DNA from 2 places in the Paenibacillus sp. YPG26 genome. Region 1 is predicted to be linked to the other one. Evidence: riboswitches for the same ligand, from Rfam matches in the RefSeq annotation. Region 1 holds a riboswitch; the other holds the start of a gene.
The links. Region 1 has a riboswitch for ZMP and ZTP ahead of LDO05_RS14900 (hypothetical protein). Riboswitches for the same ligand answer to the same signal wherever they lie in the genome.
Positions count from the first base shown of each region.

Region 2: another riboswitch for ZMP and ZTP. It lies ahead of LDO05_RS16780 (TIGR01440 family protein); the one in region 1 lies ahead of LDO05_RS14900 (hypothetical protein).

Region 1 is NZ_CP084530.1:3,128,180-3,139,493, forward strand. Features, by position in the region: gene lipA (lipoyl synthase) at 12-911, opposite strand; gene LDO05_RS14880 (M23 family metallopeptidase) at 1,135-2,133, shown strand; gene LDO05_RS14885 (hypothetical protein) at 2,221-2,445, shown strand; gene yunB (sporulation protein YunB) at 2,417-3,142, opposite strand; gene LDO05_RS14895 (family 14 glycosylhydrolase) at 3,614-7,648, shown strand; gene LDO05_RS14900 (hypothetical protein) at 8,188-8,694, opposite strand; ZMP/ZTP riboswitch at 9,011-9,093, opposite strand; gene LDO05_RS14905 (DedA family protein) at 9,176-9,634, opposite strand; gene LDO05_RS14910 (hypothetical protein) at 9,641-9,778, opposite strand; gene LDO05_RS14915 (S8 family serine peptidase) at 10,865-11,314, opposite strand, start outside.
Region 2 is NZ_CP084530.1:3,534,101-3,545,414, reverse strand. Features, by position in the region: gene LDO05_RS16800 (DUF72 domain-containing protein) at 1-622, shown strand, start outside; gene LDO05_RS16795 (DUF2269 family protein) at 665-1,117, opposite strand; gene LDO05_RS16790 (manganese efflux pump MntP) at 1,449-2,009, shown strand; gene LDO05_RS16785 (low molecular weight protein arginine phosphatase) at 2,069-2,653, shown strand; ZMP/ZTP riboswitch at 2,703-2,784, shown strand; gene LDO05_RS16780 (TIGR01440 family protein) at 2,969-3,556, shown strand; gene glyA (serine hydroxymethyltransferase) at 3,627-4,874, shown strand; gene upp (uracil phosphoribosyltransferase) at 5,185-5,814, shown strand; gene wecB (non-hydrolyzing UDP-N-acetylglucosamine 2-epimerase) at 5,990-7,126, shown strand; gene LDO05_RS16760 (AtpZ/AtpI family protein) at 7,300-7,584, shown strand; gene LDO05_RS16755 (ATP synthase subunit I) at 7,577-7,990, shown strand; gene atpB (F0F1 ATP synthase subunit A) at 7,983-8,798, shown strand; gene atpE (F0F1 ATP synthase subunit C) at 8,873-9,100, shown strand; gene atpF (F0F1 ATP synthase subunit B) at 9,226-9,714, shown strand; gene LDO05_RS16735 (F0F1 ATP synthase subunit delta) at 9,711-10,250, shown strand; gene atpA (F0F1 ATP synthase subunit alpha) at 10,275-11,314, shown strand, end outside.

The DNA of each region.
Region 1 (11,314 bases):
CTCTACTTCCCTTAAGCTGTCGTATGAATGCCTTCCTTATTGCTTTTGGCCGACTTGACCTGCTCATGGGCATGGTACGAGCTGCGGACAAGAGGTCCGGATTCCACATGGCTGAAGCCCCGCTTCAATCCTTCTTCCTTGAGCTTCACGAATTCCTCAGGACGATAGTATTTCTCTACATCCAGATGCTTCGGAGAAGGCTGCAGGTATTGACCGATGGTGAGGATGTCGACATTCACCTCACGCAGATCATCCATAGCCTGGAGAATCTCATCCCATTCCTCACCAACGCCAAGCATAATGCTTGATTTCGTCGGGATCTCAGGCTGCATCTCCTTCGCCTTCTTGAGCAATTCCAGTGATCGGCGGTACTTGGCCTTAGCCCGGACGCGGTCAGACATCCGCTCAACCGTCTCGATATTATGGTTCAGAATGTCAGGCTTCGCATCCATGACGATCTTCAAGGAATCCGTATCACCCAGGAAGTCCGGGATCAGAACCTCGACACTGCAGAGCGGCAGACGACGGCGTATCGCGTGAATGGAGCCGGCAAAAATCTGCGCTCCCCCATCCTTGAGATCATCGCGGGCCACACTGGTAATTACGCAGTGCTTCAGATTCATGTTCTCGGCGGCTTCTGCCACGCGTTCCGGCTCTTGGAGATCAAGCTCTGTAGGCATTCCTGTATTCACCGCGCAGAAACGGCAGGCACGTGTGCAAATGTCCCCTAGAATCATAAAGGTGGCTGTCCGGTTGGCCCAGCATTCATATATATTTGGACAGCGCGCTTCCTCGCACACCGTATGTAGTGTCTTGGAACGCATCATTTTCTTAATGTCCTGATAGTTCTCTCCGGTAGTCAGTTTAATCCGAATCCAATCCGGTTTTGGCTCTTTCACTTGTTTAGACAAGGGGCTGACCTTCCTTCTTTTATAGTTCAATCTGTTAACTGCCCATTATTATACCATGAATGAAATTGAAATACTTCTCAGAATAAAATAACTTGACTTATTCCATATTAAAGGAATCAGACTTACAGCCTGAATTCATTACCCCTCAGGCAGCAGGAGGAGGACATACTGCGTGCATAACCGAAGTTCATTTACGAGCCGGACCCGATCCATTCTTATTGGCATGCTGGTGCTTACCCTGATCTTGGGTACCCCGGGTTCATTTGCAGAAGCAGCAGAAGCTCCGGCCCCTATGGCACAAGACAAACCGCAAAACCCATACCTGGCCCGGCGCCATCTCTACGAGGAAATGGGCAGTCTCTTGCACATCCCCTGGTATCGGCTCGCGGCCGTAGACCAGTATGAACGAACTCTGATTCCCAGCTCCAAAACGGGCAAGCCCGAGGAGAGATTAACCGGTCTGACCATTCCCCCTCCTGTATGGTCAGGCTGGACTAACCCCGATCCCGAAGACAAGAATCCCGTGTCGATTGCCCTGTTCGGCGGAATGGGGAGGGATGCCACAGGAGATGGAATTGCAGATCCCAAGAATGACAGGGATGCGCTGTTCACAATGGGCCGTTATATCACAAGCTATGGGTATGATGAGGATGATTTCCGTATTGCTCTATGGAAATACTATCAGAACGACCGGGCTGTTCAGCGAATTAGTCAATTTGCCCGCATATATGAAGCATTTGACCGCCTCGATCTGTTCGAGAACGCATTCCCGCTGCCGATCTCCAGCGGATACAGCTACAAGGATACTTGGGGGAACTCCAGACATTGGGGAGGCTTCCGGATTCACGAAGGCAACGACTTGTTCGCTCCATATGGAGTCCCTGTTCGAAGCGTCTGCTATGGCATAGTGGAGATTAAGGGCTGGAATCCATTTGGCGGCTGGCGCGTGGGGATCCGCGATCTGAATAACAGGTATCACTACTACGCTCACTTGAGCGGATTCGCCAAGGACATCCATGTAGGTGATTTAATGAAGCCGGGTCAGGTTATTGGCTGGGTCGGAAGCAGCGGGTACGGGCCTCCGGGAACCCAAGGCAAATTCCCCCCGCATCTTCATTTCGGGATATACCGTGACAACGGGAGAAGCGAGTGGGCATTCGATCCCTATCCGCTGTTGAAGCGATGGGAGAATGCCGAAAGAGCCCGTCTTCGCCGTAAATAAGCAGGCGCCCTCCATTTAGGAGGGCGCTTCTTCCGGCTGGGGCTCTGGGACTCTGAGGCTCTGGGTGTTTTGGGTGTTTTGGGTGTTTTGGGTGTTTTGGGTGCTTTGGGTGCTTTGGGTGCTTTGGGTGCTTTGGGTGCTTTGGGTGCTCTTGGTGCTCTGGGTGTTTTGGGTGCTCTGGGCGCTCTGGGTGCTCTGGGAGCTGTGGGTGCTTTGGGAGCTCTTGGTGCTTGGGAGCTCGGCGTCCCGCCGGTTAGGCACCGGGTACCCCGATTCAGCCCATTTACCCCGAAGGATGCGCCGGAAGAGTAATATTCGGAGCATTCGGACTGTTCTCGCCAACCGGGTTGCCGTTATTATCATAATAATAAGTCGGTACATCTCCAACCACCAGCAGATAAGAGACCGGAATCTCGGTCTCCACAGACTGGGGAACCATATCAAAAGGAACCACGACAGACACCTCCGTCTTCACCCGCAAGTACACCTCCACGAGAATCATATTAATTCCCGCATTCTGCCGCCGGGTATTCAGATCAACCTTTACATCACTCTTTGGTTCTATCCGGAACGGAATTTCGGGACCGAAGGAAGCCAGAATCGGACTTCCCAGCGCTTGACCGAGGGGAATAGTCTCGGACAGCTTCGAGATCCGTTCCAGGGTGGACTGAACCGTATGAATGGTGTCCGAGGTGATCTTCATATGGGCTGAATAGTTCAGAACGAAGCCTTTTATTTTACCGGTATCATCGGTCTTCCATTCAATTAAGTTATCGAACTGCTTCTCGTCCTTCACTTGGGCCGTAATCGCCTCATTAATCGACTCTGTAGCGATCTGCTTCACCCTGACCTTGGCCAGATTGCTGATCGGTTCCCTCATCTGACGCTCGACATACAGGAAGAATTGCCCAAGGCACACACCCACGATGATCACCCAGATCAGCCAGACCTTCCGCCTGCCGATCCTCTTCCTCCGCCGACGGCTGTGCCATCTTCGTCTTCTCCACACGGACAAGCCCCCCTACTGCGGTCAATCTTTCTCTGTCACACACCCAATTTTTCTCTGATATACAGCTTGAAATGAATCCTCGTTATCAGAGGTTCGTTCCATAAAGATTATGCGGGACAGCTCTGAAAAAGAAGAACAAGGCTTCCGACTCGGCAAGTACCGAACCAGGGCAAGCCTCCCTTGAGGCAGTGTCATAATTGATCCAAAACCCACAAAATTAGTCGAAATTCCAGGCTTAAAAGCGCGATAAAACTCGAATTGTCAATATAATCCTCCTTTTCTATCAATTTATTACCTTGTTTATCCAGACAAATCTCTTTAGACTATGGGTGTAAACGTTTGCACTTTGGAGCTATCACACGTGTGAGTCTCCCGTCCCTTTTGTCTTGTGGGATTTGTTGTCCGCCAGTCGTGTCACATCTGTAGAATTTGGTTCAAACCAAGGTTCAAATTAAGAGGAGGATGATCTATTTGCACGTTACAAAAGCATTAATGAAACGAGGTTATTTATTTACTTTAATCTTCACGTTAATTTTTTCGAGTTTCCTTACTCCCTTCACGAACACAGCGAGAGCTGAAGTAGCGAATGACTTCCAAGCTTATGTCATGGCTCCGCTGACCAAGATTAATGACTGGAACGCGTTCAAGAACCAACTCAAAACTCTTAAAGACAGCGGAGTCTACGCTCTAACTACCGATGTATGGTGGGGAGATGTAGAAGCTGCAGGCGACAATCAGTTCGACTGGAGCTACTACAAAAAGTATGCGGATGCAGTAAGCGCATCGGGCCTCAAATGGGTTCCTATCCTATCCACTCATACTTGTGGCGGAAATCCCGGAGATGATTGCAATATTCCGATTCCATCATGGCTATGGGGCAAGGGATCTGCTGATGAGATGAAATATAAGAGTGAGACCGGCTATGTCAACAACGAAGCCCTCTCACCTTTCTGGAGCGGCATCAACAAGCAGTACAACGAGCTGTACGCTTCTTTTGCCTCTAATTTCTCAAGCTACAAAGGTCTGATTGCCAAGATCTATCTTAGTGGCGGCGCATCCGGCGAACTTCGCTATCCGTCCTACTATCAGGCAGCAGGCTGGAGCTACCCGTCACGTGGTAAATTCCAAGTCTACACAGAAACTGCCAAGAATGCCTTCAGAACTGCAATGGTCAGCAAATACGGTTCATTAAGCGGAGTTAACCAGGCTTGGGGCCTTCAGCTGACAAGCGAAAGCCAAATCAATCCTCCTAGCGATGGAGACGCTTTCTATTCAACCGGCGGTTATAACACGACTTATGGTAAGGACTTCCTTGGCTGGTACCAAGGCGTTCTAGAGAATCACCTTGGTGTAATCGCACAAGCTGCACACAGCAATTTCGATTCCGTATTCGGTGTTCGCATCGGTGCGAAGATCTCCGGTATTCATTGGCAAATGACTAATCCTTCTGCTCCACATAGCGCCGAGCATGCCGCAGGTTACTATGATTACAGCAGAATTATTCAGAAATTCAAGGATAACGATCTTGATCTAACCTTTACCGCTCTGGAAATGCATGATGATGGCAGAGCACCAGCTTATTCGACACCATCCACGCTTGTGGACACCATCTCTTCCATAGCCAATGCCAAAGGCGTTCGCCTGAACGGAGAGAATGCGCTTCCGACAAGTGACTTCCAGAAGATCGAACAACAGATTACTAGATGGAATTATAACGGCTTCACACTGCTGCGTTTCGCCAACCTTGTGAACCCGGACGGTTCTCCTACCGGCAACCTTGAGGGTTACAAGAAGTATGTAATCAGCCATGCCAAGCCTATCGTGAACCCTGATGGGAACAAAGTAACGATCTATTACAAAAAAGGCTTCAATACTCCTTACCTGCACTACCGCCCAGCTGGCGGAGCATGGACTACAGCACCGGGTAAAGCTATTACGGATGCTGCAGCTCCTTACACAGGATATGGAAAAATCACAGTTGATATTGGATCAGCTACTCAATTAGAAGCTGCTTTTAATAATGGCAGCGGAACTTGGGACAGTAACAACTCGAAGAACTACATCTTCAATACAGGCACTTTTACTTTCACACCGGGCGCGGATGGAGCTCCTGGCACCATTGCAGCCGGAGAACCGGTTGTGAAACCAGATGATACCGAGTCCAATGTCACTATCTACTACAAAAAAGGCTTCACCAATCCTTACATCCACTACCGCCAGGAAGGTGGAACGTGGACTACGGCTCCAGGTACAGCAATGGCCAATGCCGAAGCTGCATACCCTGGATATGCCAAGATTACTTTGCCACTAGGATCGGCAAGCCGCATCGAAGCTGCTTTCAACAATGGCAGCGGAACTTGGGACAGCAACAACATGAAGAACTACTTCTTCAGCAAGGGAACCTTCACTTTCACACCTGGCGCTGACGGAGCCCCTGGCACCATTGCAGCTGGAGAACCGGTTGTGAAACCAGATGATACTGAGTCGAATGTTACCATTTACTACAAAAAAGGCTTTACTAATCCGTATATCCACTACCGCCAGGAAGGCGGAACGTGGACTACGGCTCCGGGTACCGCAATGGGCAACGCCGAAGCGGCTTACCCTGGATACGCCAAGATCACCCTGCCTCTTGGGTCAGCAAGCCGCATCGAAGCCGCGTTCAACAACGGCAGCGGAACTTGGGACAGCAACAACATGAAGAACTATTTCTTCAGTAAAGGGACTTTCACTTACACGCCAGGCGCTAATGGAGCTACAGGTACCATTGCAGCCGGAGCACCGGAAATTGTCGGTGATGACGGTTCAACCGCTACCATCTATTACAAAAAGGGCTTCAATACGCCTTACATTCACTATCGTGCTGAAGGAGGAACCTGGACTACATCTCCAGGTTCCGCTATGGCCGATGCCGAAGCTACTTACCCGGGTTATGCCAAGATCACCATTCCTCTTGGAACAGCAAGCCGCGTTGAAGCTGCATTCAACAACGGCAGCGGAACTTGGGACAGCAACAATATGAAGAACTACTTCTTCAGCAAAGGAACTTCTACTTACACGCCAGGCGCTAACGGAGCTGCCGGCACAATCACATCTGGGGTGCCTTCCAAGGACCCAGGCAATACTGGAGCAACAGATTGGAGCAAACAAAGCATTTACTTCATCATGACTGACCGCTTCAGCAATGGAGACACCTCGAATGACAACGCATATGGCATTGCCTCCAACAAGAGCGACCCTAAGAAATGGCATGGCGGAGACTTCCAAGGAATTATTAATCAGCTGGATTACATCAAGAACATGGGTTTCACCGCTATCTGGATTACACCAGTAACAGCACAAAAAAGTGAGTATGCTTATCACGGCTACCACACTTACGACTTCTACTCTGTAGATGGTCACCTGGGTACAATGGAGAAGCTGAAAGAGCTTGTGGACACAGCGCACAGCAAGCAGATTTCGGTTATGCTCGATGTGGTTCCGAATCACACGGGTGACTTCCAGCCGTATAACGGAACAGCCAAAGCTCCATTCAACAATCCGGACTGGTACCACCACAACGGAGAGATCACTAAGTCGGATTACGAGAAGAACGACCAATGGAAGATTGAGAATGGAGATGTAGCAGGTCTGGACGATCTGAATCATGAGAATCCAGCAGTTGTCAATGAACTGAAGAACTGGGTAAAATGGATTCTTGCCGAAACGAAGATCGATGGTCTGCGTGTGGATACGGCTAAACATATGCCAAAATGGTTCCTCAAAGAATTTGATGCTGCAGCCAACACATTTACAATGGGTGAAATATTCGAAGGCAGTTCAAGCAAGGTTGGAGACTACTCCAACTATCTTGATGCGGTAATCGACTTCCCGATGTATTACACGATTAGAGACGTGTTCGGGCAAGACCAATCTACAACCAAGATCAAGGACCGTTACACTGAAGATGGCAACTACCGTGATGCCAAGCTTAACGGGATCTTCCTGGACAATCATGACGTGAAGCGGTTCCTGAATGAAGCTTCCGGCAATCCTAGCAACCGTTCAGACAAATGGCCACAACTGAAAGCCGCACTTGGCTTCGTATTAACTTCACGCGGTATTCCAATCGTCTACCAAGGTACTGAGCTAGGTTACAGCGGTGGAGACGATCCAGCTAACCGTGAAGATGTTGCGCCTAACGCGAATCATGAGCTGTACAAATACATTGCCAAGCTTAACGCCGTGCGCAACAGCCACCCGGCTCTGCAAAATGGTTCCCAAAAAGAAAAGCTCGCTGACGGCGCATTCTACAGCTACCAGCGCTCCAAAGACGGAGACGAGGTTGTTGTCATCATCAACAACTCCTGGAACACAGCAACTCGCACCGTATCAGGCATTGAGAACCTTGCCAATGGAACCAGCCTGAAGAATCAACTGGGTACGGATTCCGTACAGGTCAACAACGGTTCGGTTAACATTACGTTGGGACCAAAAGAAGTAAAAATTCTTGCGAAGGCTAGCTAATTAGGAGAGGTTCCTCCCCTCCTTCTAGCGGAATAACCAGAGATGCAATATAGGATTTAAGCTATTTCTAGCATCAGCCCCCATCCAGTTTCGGATGGGGGCTGATGTATTTTTATATAAGCTTGTACAAAGATAAACTTGACGTAGGGACTAGAAATATCTATGATGGGACAACCGTAGTACCCTGAGCAGGCTATGCCCATAACGTATGGGTTAGCGGTTTCAATAACTTCCCTATCCGTGACGATTCGCCCGTCTACAGTATTTGGCCCCACTTAGTGCAGCCCGGTCAATAATTTCCCGAAATGGCAAGAATGCGTCTGAGCATAGCATACTTTCCGGAGTCCGAGTAAATATTCTCTTTCCTCAACAAGAATAAGCCTCTGAGGGACTTCCTCGTAGCACTCCTCCCAAGCTTGTTGGGGACAGTAAGACGTGGCAAAGCCACTTATCTATAACGTTATTTCTCACCGTAGGTGAGATCTGCGAGTGAAATTTCATGGTGAGTGTAGCTGGATGCTACCTTAAACACCAGTTCTCTACCTTCGAAGCAGCGAGCCTCGTACAGTGTATACGGTAATGCTGCCTGCTCCCACACCAAGTGTCTGCCGATCCTTAGCAAAACATACCGAATTGGACTGTGTATATTTTAATGTGATTGCTGCAATTAACAGATCTCTCTTTGCGGCGTCTGGAAGGTCTCTGTTCTCAGTTACGATATGGTCTAAAGTCTTCTCGGTAATGGCCATATTGTTTCTATCCTGAACCAGGTGAACCCCGAATAAAGTCCTCTCCTCTACTAGACCAGGCTCGTAATCGAGATCGATATCAATAATAAGGTATTTGCCGTTTTTCTTGGTCATGAGAATTTCTAGGGCAGCATCATCATAGGCAGGTGCCACTATCATATCGGAAATTTCTCTCTTCAGTAATTTAGCAGTAGAAAGATCCACTAGATCACTTAGTGCCGCACAGGCCCCGAAGGAGGAGATGCGATCGTTTCCCCTTGCCCTCGCATAGGCGACAGCCAGAGGTGACAGCTCCATACCGGCGACCCCAAAAGCCTTAGCCAGTTCAGCTCAGCGGGCTATACACAGCCGCTCTAGCAGGACTTACGTGCTTGAAAGAGGCTGCTGCAGGTTCCCCTATGGCTAATCTGAGCTCTCTTACAAGCTGATAAGCGTTAAGTGCATCGAGTAAGTTAATTTAGCTTGGCTCCATTAAGAATCCTGTAAGGTAGCTTACCAGGCGATGTGACTTTTGCATTGCCTTGATTCGGATTAATCCCATACCGCATTTTGATTTCTTCCATTTGTCCTTCACCCTATCATAGCAAATAAAAAAAGTGTTTGATTAGATCAAACACTTTGCCCAGGCGAACGGCTTATATATCCATGTGCTCCCCCGTGGTCGTCCACGTTTACTCGCCAGTAGCACACGGTAACAGTCTTGTTTACAAGATTTATTTTACCAAATATCCCTATGGGATCAAGGTATCCTATACGATGACCAGACTGTTGGACAATCTCAGGCCTGGTTCATTTTTGGTTTTCTTTTCAGATACCAGATAAGGATGAGAATCAGAACAAGAAGCACAAAGCCAAGCAGCAAATACTTATGAATGGCTTCTGTAACAGCCAACCAATGCTTGCTCAGGTATTTTCCCAGCGTGATAAAAGTGAACGCCCATAGTATCGCTCCGGGTGCAGCATATGAGAGGAATGTACGGTAACGCCATCCGCTGATCCCGGTAAAATACGCCGTGAGATGACGAACACCAGGTATGAAATAGCCCAGCGTGAGCGCAAACTTGCCAAATTTCTTGAACCAGCGCCGGGTATGATCAAGCTTCTCCTTCGTAATCCGAATCTTACGGCCATGCTTCTCAAGCAGCGGATACCCAAACTTCCGCCCAATGAAGTAACTAACGCTCATTCCCGCAAAGCTGCCCACCACCGCGACCAGCAGGGTCAGGATATAAGACAGCCTCCCCTAGGAGATCAGGTATCCCGAATAGGTCATCAGGACTTCGTCCGGTATGGGCAGCCCGACAATCCCAAGGGCCAAGGCTCCAAAGATACCGATATAACCATAATGTGCAATGAGATAAAAGATTTTGTCTTGGAGCATCTGGATGGACTCCTTCTTGATGCCATCAACTTGGCATGTTGGTTAGGTGTGAAAGTGAGGGAGAGAAATGGGTTTACTCCTCTTCTTTATTTTAACCAATTCTTTGTTGGAGTTTTCGGGGTGCTTGTTCGAGGTCCCAAGAAGTGAAGGAATTGTTTTTGAAACTCGTTGAGAATTCAGTACAAGTCCGTAAAATCATTGGAAATACGCTCTCTCGATTCCAAATCTTTTCATCATGTCGCAATCTCCCCATAATTTTTGGAACTAATTGGTAGGTGGCTAGTCTTTAAAACATGACCTTCCCGTTGTGAACAGTTCAGTTACGTTCAGACATTATAAAGTCCCACCTTCTCTCCAATTAGTTGCGATGACTTTTTAATAGATTGCCTTCTCAATGTCTATATCGAGGTATGGTATTGTTCAGTTGCGTTGGATTGTGAAAAATAGAAGAAAAACAAACATAACAAAAAACAGGTCAATCATAGTGGTATTTGACCATAATCGACCTGTTTAATGTTTCGGCATAGCGTTATTTAGATTATAAAAGTAAACCATTAACGTGCGTACAGCGATTTCGAGAAATCTTTATACGGTATTACATGGGGTTGATGTGTTATTAGTTGATGCTGGATTCATTCGGCACTAGGTCCCCCCTGAAAAGGAGCCCAACAACAACGACCACAGGAATATATTCTAAGTAGTACTGTCGTACCCGCCTTTTCTAGGCAATACATCTTCAAAGTCACACGCAGCAACAGCCTTATAGCCACTGTTCCATAGATTAGTAAGCAGTCCCGAGATGCATAATATATAAGCACTTGATTCTGTTTCTTCACTAGGTTCAATCTCAAGATAGTATCTCGAATATAAAAAACCGTCAGGTCTTTGTGTTCGTTTCGTTTCGTTAAAGTCATCATTTTTCAACAAATCAATACTACATTGCTTGTTTGAAACACTCCATCTTTCTAATGTTCCATCTACACTCTCCGAGACACAAGAGACGACTTCTTCCCTGCTACAGTCTGTATCAATGAATATTTTGCAAAATAAATCAATATTATTAAGAAGCATATTATCACCTCAATTTTATTTTAGTCGAATATATGGACCATTGTCGAAAGACCCTCCAGACTTAATTATTGAAATATCCACATCAATTCCAAGTTCCTGTTGTAGTTGTTTTCTAAAACTACTAAGTCCTGCCTCACCAGCTTGAATTTTTCCAGTTTTAATTGCATGAAGCATAGTTTTCTCTTTAGCTGAGCCCCGATTTGGCGTCCCAAACCGCTGTTTAACTAACTCATCAAATTTTTCAGGAGATACCCTGACAGCAAAGTCAATATCAGAATCGACACGTGCTGTTCCGTTTGCCCTACTTCCTTGAACTAGAATATCATTGCTAATTGAGCCAAGTTTTTGTCTTATTTTCGAGGATATGCTTTTAAATTGTTTTGATGTAAGTCCTTGAGGAATTGTAAGTTTTCCGGCACTCTTAGGTTTACCTCCTGCTCCAGCACTTGTCTCTAAAGCTCCCGA
Region 2 (11,314 bases), 410 kb from region 1:
CCAGAAGTTCGCAGGCCCGGGAGAAATGTTCGAAGCCTTTATTCGTTCCATTGACCCCGTGGTGGAGGCAGGCAAGCTGAATGCGGTGCTCTTTCAGTTCCCGCCCTGGTTCGACTGTACGCTGGACAGTATCCGCCGGCTGCGGGCCATCCGCAAATGGATGGGGGACCTGCCGCTCGCCATAGAATTCCGGAACCCGAGCTGGTTCCAGGAGGATACCCGGGAGAAGACGATTCAGTTCATGCGGGAGGAAGGGTGGTTCCATGTGATCTGCGACGAGCCGCAGATTGGGCATGGGTCGGTTCCAACCGTGCTTGAGCCCGGGGCGCCAGGCCGTACCTTCATTCGCCTGCACGGCAGGAATGCGGAAGGATGGAAGAAGAGCAGTGCTCCGAACTGGCGGGAGATCCGGACGCTGTACCGCTACTCTACGGAGGAGCTTCTTGAGTGGCGTGATCACCTGGACGAGCTGCGCAAGAAGGATGCGGGCGATATCTATATGATTTTCAACAATAACTCCGGCGGCGATGCGGCAGACAATGCCAAGGAAATGATGGCCCTTCTCGGCATGGAGCCAGCCGGTAACGCTCCGCGTCAGATGGATCTGTTCGGAGAGTCCTAGGAGAGTGCGGGTTCAGCAGGAATGCCGGGCCCGTGTTCGTGCTTAAGGGCGGATCACCATTAGCATGATGACCAGCACGGTAAGGACCTGGACAATCCGGTTCAGAGCGTTAATTTTGCTGGCCAAGGGGAGGTAGTCTTCAGGGATACCTTCCTCTTTGTGCTGCCTGATTAAATGGGCGGCCCGCTTCATAGCGGGGTCAAGGAACCCGATAATCAGAATTTCGATAAGGACAAATAGGACGAGACTGATATTGAGCCACATTTTGGTGAATCCCGTGTGATCAAGAAGCATAAGGAGAATGCCGGTAACCAGCAGGGTGATTCCGGCGGCCTTCGGGTACTTGTTGATCTTGTCGTTCAGCTGATAGGCGAACTTCAGCTGACTGCTTGTCTTGGCGGATTGTGTGATAACTGGCAGTACAAAGGCTGGCCCGATGCCGATGATTGCCGCCAGAACATGGATAAGCACGAGAGTGGTTTCCATTGCCTCCATTTTGCTCTCTCCCCTCTAAAAATCTATGCTATGCCTGTACTCCATACTTACTGTCCATACACGAGATTCATGCCTGCCCCCGTAAAAGGATAAGCTGTCATGAACCCTGCCTTGTCCGCATAATTTGATTCTAGAGACGGAAATATGCGACGAAGTGAGTTCGCATTTTCCGTCAAGACGGAAATATGCGACGAAGTGAAGTTCGCAATTTCCGTCAAGACGGAAATGTGCAACGAGTTCCAGGTGCAATTTCCGTCAAGACGGAAATGCACACCGTAATCTAGCTCGCAAATTCCGACCAAACGGAGTCGCGGACATGGGGGAATAATGAATGTTGGAAGCAGGCGAACAGCTTGGTGAGCTGGCGACAATCGTAATGATGGCAGCGGCCTTGGGAATGGACGCTTTTTCATTGGGAATAGGCATCGGCATGAAGGGGGTGCGCCTGCGCGAGGTCCTGCGGATCAGCGCGGTCATCGCGCTGTTTCATATTCTTATGCCGCTGCTGGGTATTTTTACCGGGGAATACCTGGGGATGCTGCTGGGTCAGGTAGCCGGGTATGTCTCTGGAGGACTGCTCGTGCTGCTTGGAGGGCATATGATCATAAGCTCCTGGCGGGGAGGCGGGATGCAGACTGTGAATCCCCGGACGCTTGTTGGGGTGCTGCTCTTCGCTATGAGTGTGAGTGTTGACTCCTTCTCGGTCGGTGTCTCGCTGGGAATGTTCCATAGCAATCTGGCGCTTACTGTGCTGGCTTTTGGCTTCTTTGGCGGCTTGATGTCTGTACTGGGTCTTATGCTGGGGCGCAAGGTAAGCCATAGTCTTGGCGATTACGGGGAAGCGGCGGGCGGCGCTGTGCTTCTTGCATTTGGACTGATGTTTATCTTTTGATACAATAGTAGACAATAGAGGCTTGGAGCTAGAGAGTTACCGGAGGTGAAGACACAGGTATGCGGATTTTGTTTGTATGTACAGGAAATACGTGCCGCAGCCCGATGGCTGAGGGCATGCTGCGCAAGCTTGCCAAGGAACACGGCGTAGATGTTGAGGTCCGTTCCGCCGGGGTGTCAGCGGCGGACGGAGTACAGATCTCCTATCATGCGGAGGCTGTGCTGAGAGAGAACCAGATTGAAGATCTTATGACCTCCACGGCCCTGCGGGCGGAGCTGACGGAATGGGCAGATCTGATTCTGACCCTAACTCAGGGACATAAGAGACAGGTTATTCAGTATTTTCCGGGAACAGCGGGGAAGACCTTCACTCTTAAGGAGTATGTGGAGGATGACGAACAGGTACTGGCGGATATCCGGGAACTGGATGGTCATCTCGCAGCAAGAGAACTGCAGATGTCTTTGGGACAGCAGATGAGCGCGGCGGATAGCCAGCGGATGATTGAACTCCGGCAGAGAATACCGGTATATGATATATCAGATCCCTTTGGCGGTACGAGAGAGGACTATGACCGCACAGCAGCTGAGATTCGGACTGCACTGGACAAGCTGATCGATATACTGAAGCAGCGGAAGTCTCATTAATTTGGCTTGCAAAGCAATTGTGATTGCTATATGATGAAGTTGAAAATTGCAGATCCGATGTGACTGGCGACGAGAGTGGGCTAACCACGATGGAGCATCGGAGTATACGGCCGGTCGCCTGGGCAAAGAGCACACGCGTTTTTTTGATGCGTACTGCTCTTTTTTTCATTCCTTCTTTCGATTTCTTGTCGGTTTTTAGGTATAATAAGGGCGTTGTGAGCGGGAAGGATGTTGATTCCTGCGGATTCGGTTCACGATTTGTACCGCCTGGATCGTACTCTTTGTACCTGTGATTGGAATGGGAGGAATGTGTGAATGAATGAAGGCAATGAAGCGCTGTCCATCCGGGAACAAGCGGCAATCGTATTGTCTGATCTCGCGGAAGCGGCGGGGCTTGGACCTGGCAAGATCGTAGTAGCCGGAGTTAGCACCAGCGAGGTAGCGGGCAAGCGGATCGGCACCCATGGGGCCGAGCATATCGCAGCAGAGCTGTATGAGGGGCTGGAGCAGGTAAGGGCAAGGTATGGCTTCGAGCTTGTGTTTCAGTGCTGCGAGCATCTTAACCGGGCGCTTGTTCTTGAACGCGATCTGCTCGAACGTCTGAACCTGACCGAAGTCAGTGCGGTTCCGGTACCCAAAGCAGGCGGATCCATGGCGGCCGGTGCTTACAGCCGGCTGAAGGATCCCTGCCTTGCCGAGACCATCGAGGCTCATGCCGGGATTGATATCGGCGAGACGATGATCGGTATGCATCTGCGCCGGGTTGCTGTACCTTTCCGCCCTTCCATCCGGTATGTAGGGGAAGCGCGGGTGAATGCGGCCTGGAGCCGTCCGAAGCTGATTGGCGGCGAGAGAGCCGTCTACGTTCTGCCGCACGTGCAGGACTCCAATCTGTGTGATTAATCAACTGTATAAGTTGAGCTTAAGCTGGTAATTCAACTTATTTATTATTAAGTATGAGAGGATGACGAACATGGAAAATTTGAGAAAGCAAGATCCGGCAGTACTTGAGGCGATGAATCTGGAGCTTAAGCGTCAGCGCAACAACATTGAGCTGATTGCCTCCGAGAACATTGTAAGTGAAGCAGTTATGGAGGCCCTTGGCTCCGTACTGACGAACAAATACGCTGAAGGTTACCCTGGCAAACGCTTCTATGGCGGCTGTGAGCATGTTGACATTGTAGAAGACATCGCTCGTGACCGTGCGAAAGAATTGTTCGGCGCGGAGCATGCGAATGTTCAACCTCACTCGGGAGCTCAAGCCAACATGGCCGTCTATCTGGCTGCGCTTAAGCCTGGAGATACCGTGCTGGGTATGAATCTTGCCCACGGGGGTCACCTGACTCACGGTAGTCCGGTTAACGCATCGGGACTGCTGTACAATTTCGTAGCTTATGGTGTTCAGGAAGATTCCTTCACAATTGACTATAACGATCTGCGCAAAGCTGCATTCAAACACCGTCCTCGTATGATCGTGGCTGGTGCGAGCGCGTATCCGCGGATTATTGATTTTGAAGCTATCGCTTCGATCGCCAATGACGTAGGCGCGCTGTTCTTCGTGGACATGGCGCACATCGCGGGTCTGGTTGCTGCGGGTCTTCATCCGAGCCCGGTACCACACGCTCATTTCGTAACAACTACAACGCACAAGACGCTTCGCGGTCCACGCGGCGGCATGATCCTGTGTAAAAAAGCTTGGGCTCAGGCCATCGACAAGGCTGTGTTCCCAGGTATTCAAGGTGGACCTTTGATGCACGTTATTGCTTCCAAAGCTGTCGCTTTGGGCGAAGCGCTGCAGCCTTCATTCAAGACATATGCTGAGAACGTTGTGAAGAATGCGAAGCGTCTTGCTGAGACTTTGGTTGAGGAAGGTCTCAACCTGGTATCTGGCGGAACGGATAATCACTTGATGCTGATCGATACACGCGGCTTGAACATTACCGGACGGGATGCAGAGCATGTTCTTGACTCCATCGGAATTACCGTGAACAAGAACGCGATTCCTTTCGATCCTACAAGTCCATTCGTAACGAGCGGTATTCGTGTGGGTACGCCAGCTGCGACTTCACGCGGAATGGATGAAGAAGCTATGGTCGAAATCGGACGGATTATTGCCTTGACCTTGAAATCCCCTGAGGATTCAGCCGTGCTTGAACAAGCCCGTGCACGCGTTGTGGCCTTGACTGACCGCTTCCCGCTCTATCCTGAAATGAAGTATTAATTCTCCCTTATAATTCTCTGGTGGCTCCTGTGCTTCAATAGTGCAGGGGCCACTTCCTGTATATAGAGGTGCATAAGTTAAGATAGCGGGATTATTGGAGAGGGCAGCCCGGTAATAATTCAGATGATTTTGTCCAAGCTGGTATTTGTGGCTGATAAGGGTGCATTTGAAGGTGAAAATGCCCCAGGGGAGTGATATAATAAACAGGATTTGGCCGCTATAATACAAGCTGGAGTGTATAGAAGCTTATGTATACAGGGCCAGGCCTCTTAAGGAGAACACAGCAGCAACATAACCGGAGGGACTAGCCATGGGAAAATTAGTGATATGTGATCACCCGTTAATTCAACACAAACTTACTTTTATCCGCGATATGCGTACGAACACGAAGGATTTTCGTGAATTGGTGGATGAAGTCGCCACTTTGATGGCTTATGAGATTACAAGAGATGTGCCGCTCGAATCTATAATTGTACAGACTCCTGTTGCAGAGACCGAATCGAAGGTGATCTCCGGCCGTATGCTGGGCCTTATTCCGATTCTGCGCGCTGGCCTGGGGATGCTGGATGGCGTTCTCAAGCTGCTTCCTGCCGCCAAGGTAGGACATGTGGGCTTGTTCCGTGACCCTGAGACTTTGCAGCCGGTTGAGTACTACGTGAAGCTTCCCACAGATGTTCAAGAACGCGAACTGATCGTTATTGATCCTATGCTGGCAACCGGAGGTTCAGCAATTGCTGCTATAGAATCCCTTAAGAAGCGGGGCTGCACCCAGATCAAGATGATGAACCTGATCGCGGCTCCAGAGGGGGTTAAGGCGGTTCAGGATGCTCACCCGGATGTGGATATTTATGTAGCCGCAATGGATGAACGCCTCGACGATCATGGATACATCATTCCAGGTCTGGGAGATGCCGGAGACCGCTTGTACGGAACCAAGTAGCCGTGGTCCTGCAGCTCTCAGCTGCAGGCCTGCTCAAGGACGATGATCGAGAGATGATCGCAGGACATGGAAGTCTACTTGCGATTATCTTCAGGAAGAGCGGCGCTGGCTGAAGTCCGGCGCGGTCTCAGGCAAATAGAAAGGGGTTACAGTTTTGAACAACAAGATTAAAGTGATGACGATTTTTGGGGTGAGACCGGAGGCTATTAAGATGGCTCCGCTTATTCTGGAGCTTCAGAAGCATCCGGACAAGATAGAATCTGTGGTCTGTGTGACGGCGCAGCACCGTGAGATGCTGGATCAGGTACTTGAGGTATTCCAGATCAATCCGGACTATGACCTGAATGTGATGAAAGAACGCCAGACGCTGAACGAGGTTACCATTCGGGTACTGCAAGGCCTGGAGGAAGTGCTCGCCCAGGCGAAGCCGGATATTGTGCTTGTCCATGGTGACACGTTGACGACCTTCCTGGCCAGCTATGCCGCTTTCCTGCAGCAGATCCAGGTTGGACATGTCGAAGCCGGCCTTCGTACGTGGAACAAGCTCTCCCCTTACCCGGAGGAGATGAACCGTCAGTTGACCGGAGTTCTTGCGGATATGCACTTTGCACCCACGGACTGGTCTGCGGGCAACCTGCGCAAAGAAAACAAGAATGATTCAACTATTTATGTCACAGGCAATACGATTACGGATGTGTTTCAATATACTGTGAAGTCGGATTACAAGCACCCTGTTCTGGACTTTGCGGAGGGTAAGAGATTGATTCTGATGACGGCACACCGCAGGGAGTCCCAAGGAGAGCCCCACCGTAATATCTTTAGAGCGGTTCGGAGAATTGCCGATGAATTTGAGGATATCGCGATTGTCTATCCGGTCCACCCAAGCCCGGCGGTCCGGGAACCAGCCTATGAAATCCTGGGCAGCCATCCCCGGATCAAGCTGATCGACCCGCTGGATGTGGTTGATTTCCATAACATCTATCCGCATACGCATCTGATTCTGACCGACTCGGGCGGAATGCAGGAAGAAGCTCCTTCCTTTGGTGTTCCGGTGCTGGTTCTGCGGGATACCACCGAACGCCCAGAAGGAATTGAAGCTGGAACCCTGGAGCTGGTAGGCACAGATGAAGAGGCTGTATACGAGCGGACAAGAGTCCTGTTGTCTGATCAAGCTCTATATGAATCCATGAGCCGGGCTGCCAACCCGTATGGAGACGGTAAGGCTTCGGAGAGAATCGTCAAGGCAATTTGTCACCATTTCGGGCTAAATGATGAGCGTCCTGACGCTTTTCACACAATGTTCATAAATTGATTTCCGATGGAGTATGAGCGAGAAATAGACAGCATACAGTTATACTGTACGCTTTGCGGGTTGTCAGGGCTGGAATTAGTACTCTTTTCGCTTTAAAGCGTGAAAGATTTCTTCGTTGACAAAAGTTCATTAATTTCAGTAAAATAAACTGGGATTATAAGGCGGGTTATGCTATGGATCAACCTTCAAAAAGTCCAAAGAAATCAACTGATTCAGACTCTGACAAACCGGCTAATACCGGTACCGTCCTCAAAGCTGCAGGTCTCGTGTCCGCGATTGGAATTGACATTGCTGTGTGCACAGTTGCCGGCTATTATCTGGGCAGCTGGTGGGATAGTTTTGGTAGCGGTTCCTCGACAGGTATCCGCACTGGAATTGGCGTGCTTATCGGCGTCGTGATCGGCATGGTTAGTGTCATTTATCTTATCAAGAAGGTCATGGAGGACAGCGATGGATGAACTGCGGGTATACCGTAGAGTACTGAAGGTGGCGACATACTCCGCTCTTGCTCTATGTTTCATTGCGGCAGCGTTGTTTCAGGAGTATAAGTCCATTCCGATTGGAATAGCTCTCGGCATTGTCGTCAGTTATGTGAACGCCAATTACTTGGCACTTAAAGTCAGACGTTTTATGGATGGAATTACAAGCCAGGATCAACGACGACGGGGTCTAGGATTCTTCACCCGTGCCGCCTTTGCTTTGGCAGCTGCCATGATAGCCATTAAGAAGCCCGAGATGTTCAACATCTACGCGGTTGTCGGCGGATTGGTCTTCTCCCAGTTCCTTCTACTATTCGCAGGTATTATCCAGTCTAGAAAGGAAGAAGATGACGCGTCTGAGAAAGGGGTGAAAAAACATGCATGAATCACCAATTATTGAGTTGGGCGGACTGCGCATTGACCTTTCTGTCGTGCTAATGCTAATTGTTACCAGCGTGATTGTATTTATCATTGCCAAGCTTGCCACAAGGAATTTATCTGTTGAGAACCCCAGCAAGATGCAGAACTTCATGGAGTGGGCGATCGAGTTTGTACAAGCCCAGATCTCCAGCGCCATGGATTTCAAGAAAGGCAAGCCCTTCCTTGCACTTGGCGTAACTATGATTATGTTCATTTTTGTAGGGAATATGCTGGGTTTGATCTTTGGGGTGGTGACAGAGTACGACAATAAGGATGCAGCTCATGTCTTTGGTCAGGAGCTCGTTCAAGTCACTCATACGCTGGACGAACAGCACGCGAAGGGTGAAGAACATCCCCATGCCGAGGTTGCCTGGTGGAAATCTCCAACAGCTGACATTGGCGTAACCATGGGTCTTGCTCTTCTAGTATTTGTAATCGTTCACTATTTGGGAGCTGTGAAGAATACAAAGCCTTACTTCAAACACTACTTCCAGCCATATCCAATCTTCTTCCCAATTAACTTGATTGAGCAATTCTCCAAGCTGCTTACACACGGTATTCGTTTGTACGCGAACATTTTTGCCGGAGAGGTGCTGATCGGAGTTATCATGGGTCTAGCTACATCCAACGTAATCGGCGCAGTGCTATCTGTACCGCTCTTGATGGCTTGGCAGGGTTTCAGTATATTTATCGGCGCGATTCAAGCCTTCATCTTCGTTGTACTGATGATGGTGTACATCTCCCAAACCGTAGATATGCATGAAGATCATTAACACACAAGTTGAATTTTCATTTCAGCTTGATCGATATTACAAAAATTAATCACAAATTTGAGGAGGATTTACAAATGGTAGAAGGATACGCATTGTTAGCAGCAGGTATTGTAGCAGGTCTGGGCGCACTTGGCGCAGGTATTGGTAACGGTCTTTTGATCAGTAAAACAGTTGAAGGTGTTGCTCGTCAGCCAGAAGCTAAGTCAACTCTACAAACTTTGATGTTCCTTGGAGTAGGTCTGATCGAGGTTATGCCTATCATCGGCGTGGTACTCGCGTTCATGTTCTACGGTAAAGCCTAATAATTATTGTACGACCCAAAGCTTGGCGGGGAAGGCGAAGTCCATCTGCCGCCTTCTTTATTCTTAAATAGTCCCTTAACCGGGCGATCTGAGATGAATGATGCTTTTGGAAAGGAGTGACGAGGTTGAATTACGTATGGGAAAATACAGCAATTACGCTTATCGCTTTTCTAATCCTGTACTTGCTGCTTAAGAAATATGCATTTGGTCCCTTGTTCTCCATTATGGAGCAGCGCCGTGAGCTGGTTCGTCAGCAGCTTGATGAAGCCAAAGCTACGCGCGAACAGGCAACTGCATATGTAGAGGAGCAGAAGCAAGCTCTGCAACAGGCGCGTCAGGATGCTTATGATATTATCGAACAATCCAAACAAACCAGCAGCAAGCAAGCAGCTCAAATCGTAGAGCTTGCCAAGAACGAAGCTGTCCGTCTGAAGGATGATGCTGTTCGTGAGATTCAGAACGAGAAGGAAAATGCGGTGCAGCAGCTTCGCAGCGAAGTTGGAGTTGCATCCGTCAAGATTGCTTCCAAGCTGATCGGCAAAGAAGTGAAAGAAGACAGCGTGCAGGGAGAACTGGTTGATCAGTACCTCAAAGAAGTCGGTGGCCGATCATGAGCCGCGAGACAGTTGTAGCCAAACGCTATGCCAAAGCGCTTTATGAGGCCGCGGCGCAGGATGGCCGCACGCTTGAAGTTGAACAGGAATTGACAGCAGCGGTAAAGGCACTTACTTCCGACAAGGATATCGTGAATTTTATTACCTCGCCTAATATTTCTGAAGAAGCCAAATGGAGCATCATCAACAGCAGCCTTGAAGGCAAGCTGTCCCAACCGGTAATCGCTGTAATCAAGCTGCTCATCGAGCGTGGAAGATCGGACGTATTGTCCGACTTGCTTGACAGTTATGTCAAAATCGCGAGTGAAGCTCTAGGCGTTGCTAACGCCGTGGTATACACAACTTACCCGTTAAATGACCAGGAGCAACAGAAGGTTGCCGCGGAATTTGGTGAGTTGATTCATAAGAAAATCCGTGTTAATAACGTAGTCGATAAAGATTTGCTCGGCGGTATGAAGGTAGTCATCGGCGACAAGCTGTATGACGGAAGCCTTGCCGGCAAATTGGAACGCCTTGAAAAGTCTTTTCGAAGATAAGCACTGAAGATAGGGGTGAAATTCTTGAGTATCAGACCTGAAGAGATCAGTACACTGATCAAAAGTCAAATCGAACAATATAAAACGGAAATCGAAGTAGCTGAAGTCGGAACCGTTATTCAAGTTGGTGACGGGATCGCCCGTGTTCACGGACTCGAGAATGCGATGGCTAACGAGCTGCTCGAATTTGAGAACGGCATCTTCGGCCTTGCCCTGAACCTTGAGGAGAGCAATGTGGGTGTCGTTATTTTGGGACCATACAGCGAGATTCGCGAAGGTAACCAAGTGAAACGTACTGGACAAATCATGCAGGTTCCTGCAGGCGAAGCTTTGCTTGGCCGTGTAGTGAATCCGCTTGGACAACCGGTTGACGGCAGAGGTCCTATTGCGACTACTGAATTCCGTCCGGTTGAGAACAACGCTCCAGGCGTTATCGACCGTAAATCGGTACATGAACCAATGCAAACAGGAATTAAAGCGATTGACGCGATGGTTCCAATTGGCCGCGGCCAACGGGAATTGATCATTGGTGACCGTCAAACTGGTAAAACCGCAATCGCGATTGATACCATCATCAACCAAAAGGGTAACGGCGTGAAATGTATCTACGTCGCTATTGGACAAAAGCAATCCACTGTAGTTAACGTGGTTGAGACTCTCCGTAAGCATGGTGCCCTTGATTATACAATCGTTGTGACTGCTGCTGCTTCGGATCCGTCACCGCTTCTGTATATTGCACCTTATGCCGGTGTAGCTATGGCCGAGTACTTCATGTACAAAGGCGAGCATGTCCTCATCATCTATGATGACTTGTCCAAGCAAGCTGCGGCATACCGCGAATTGTCCTTGCTGCTCCGTCGTCCACCGGGCCGGGAAGCCTTCCCTGGTGACGTCTTCTACCTGCACTCCCGTCTTCTGGAGCGTGCGGCGAAGCTTAGCGATGAGCTTGGCGGCGGTTCAATTACGGCGCTGCCTTTCATCGAGACTCAGGCTTCTGACGTATCCGCCTACATTCCTACCAACGTAATCTCCATCACGGATGGACAGATCTTCCTGGAGTCTGA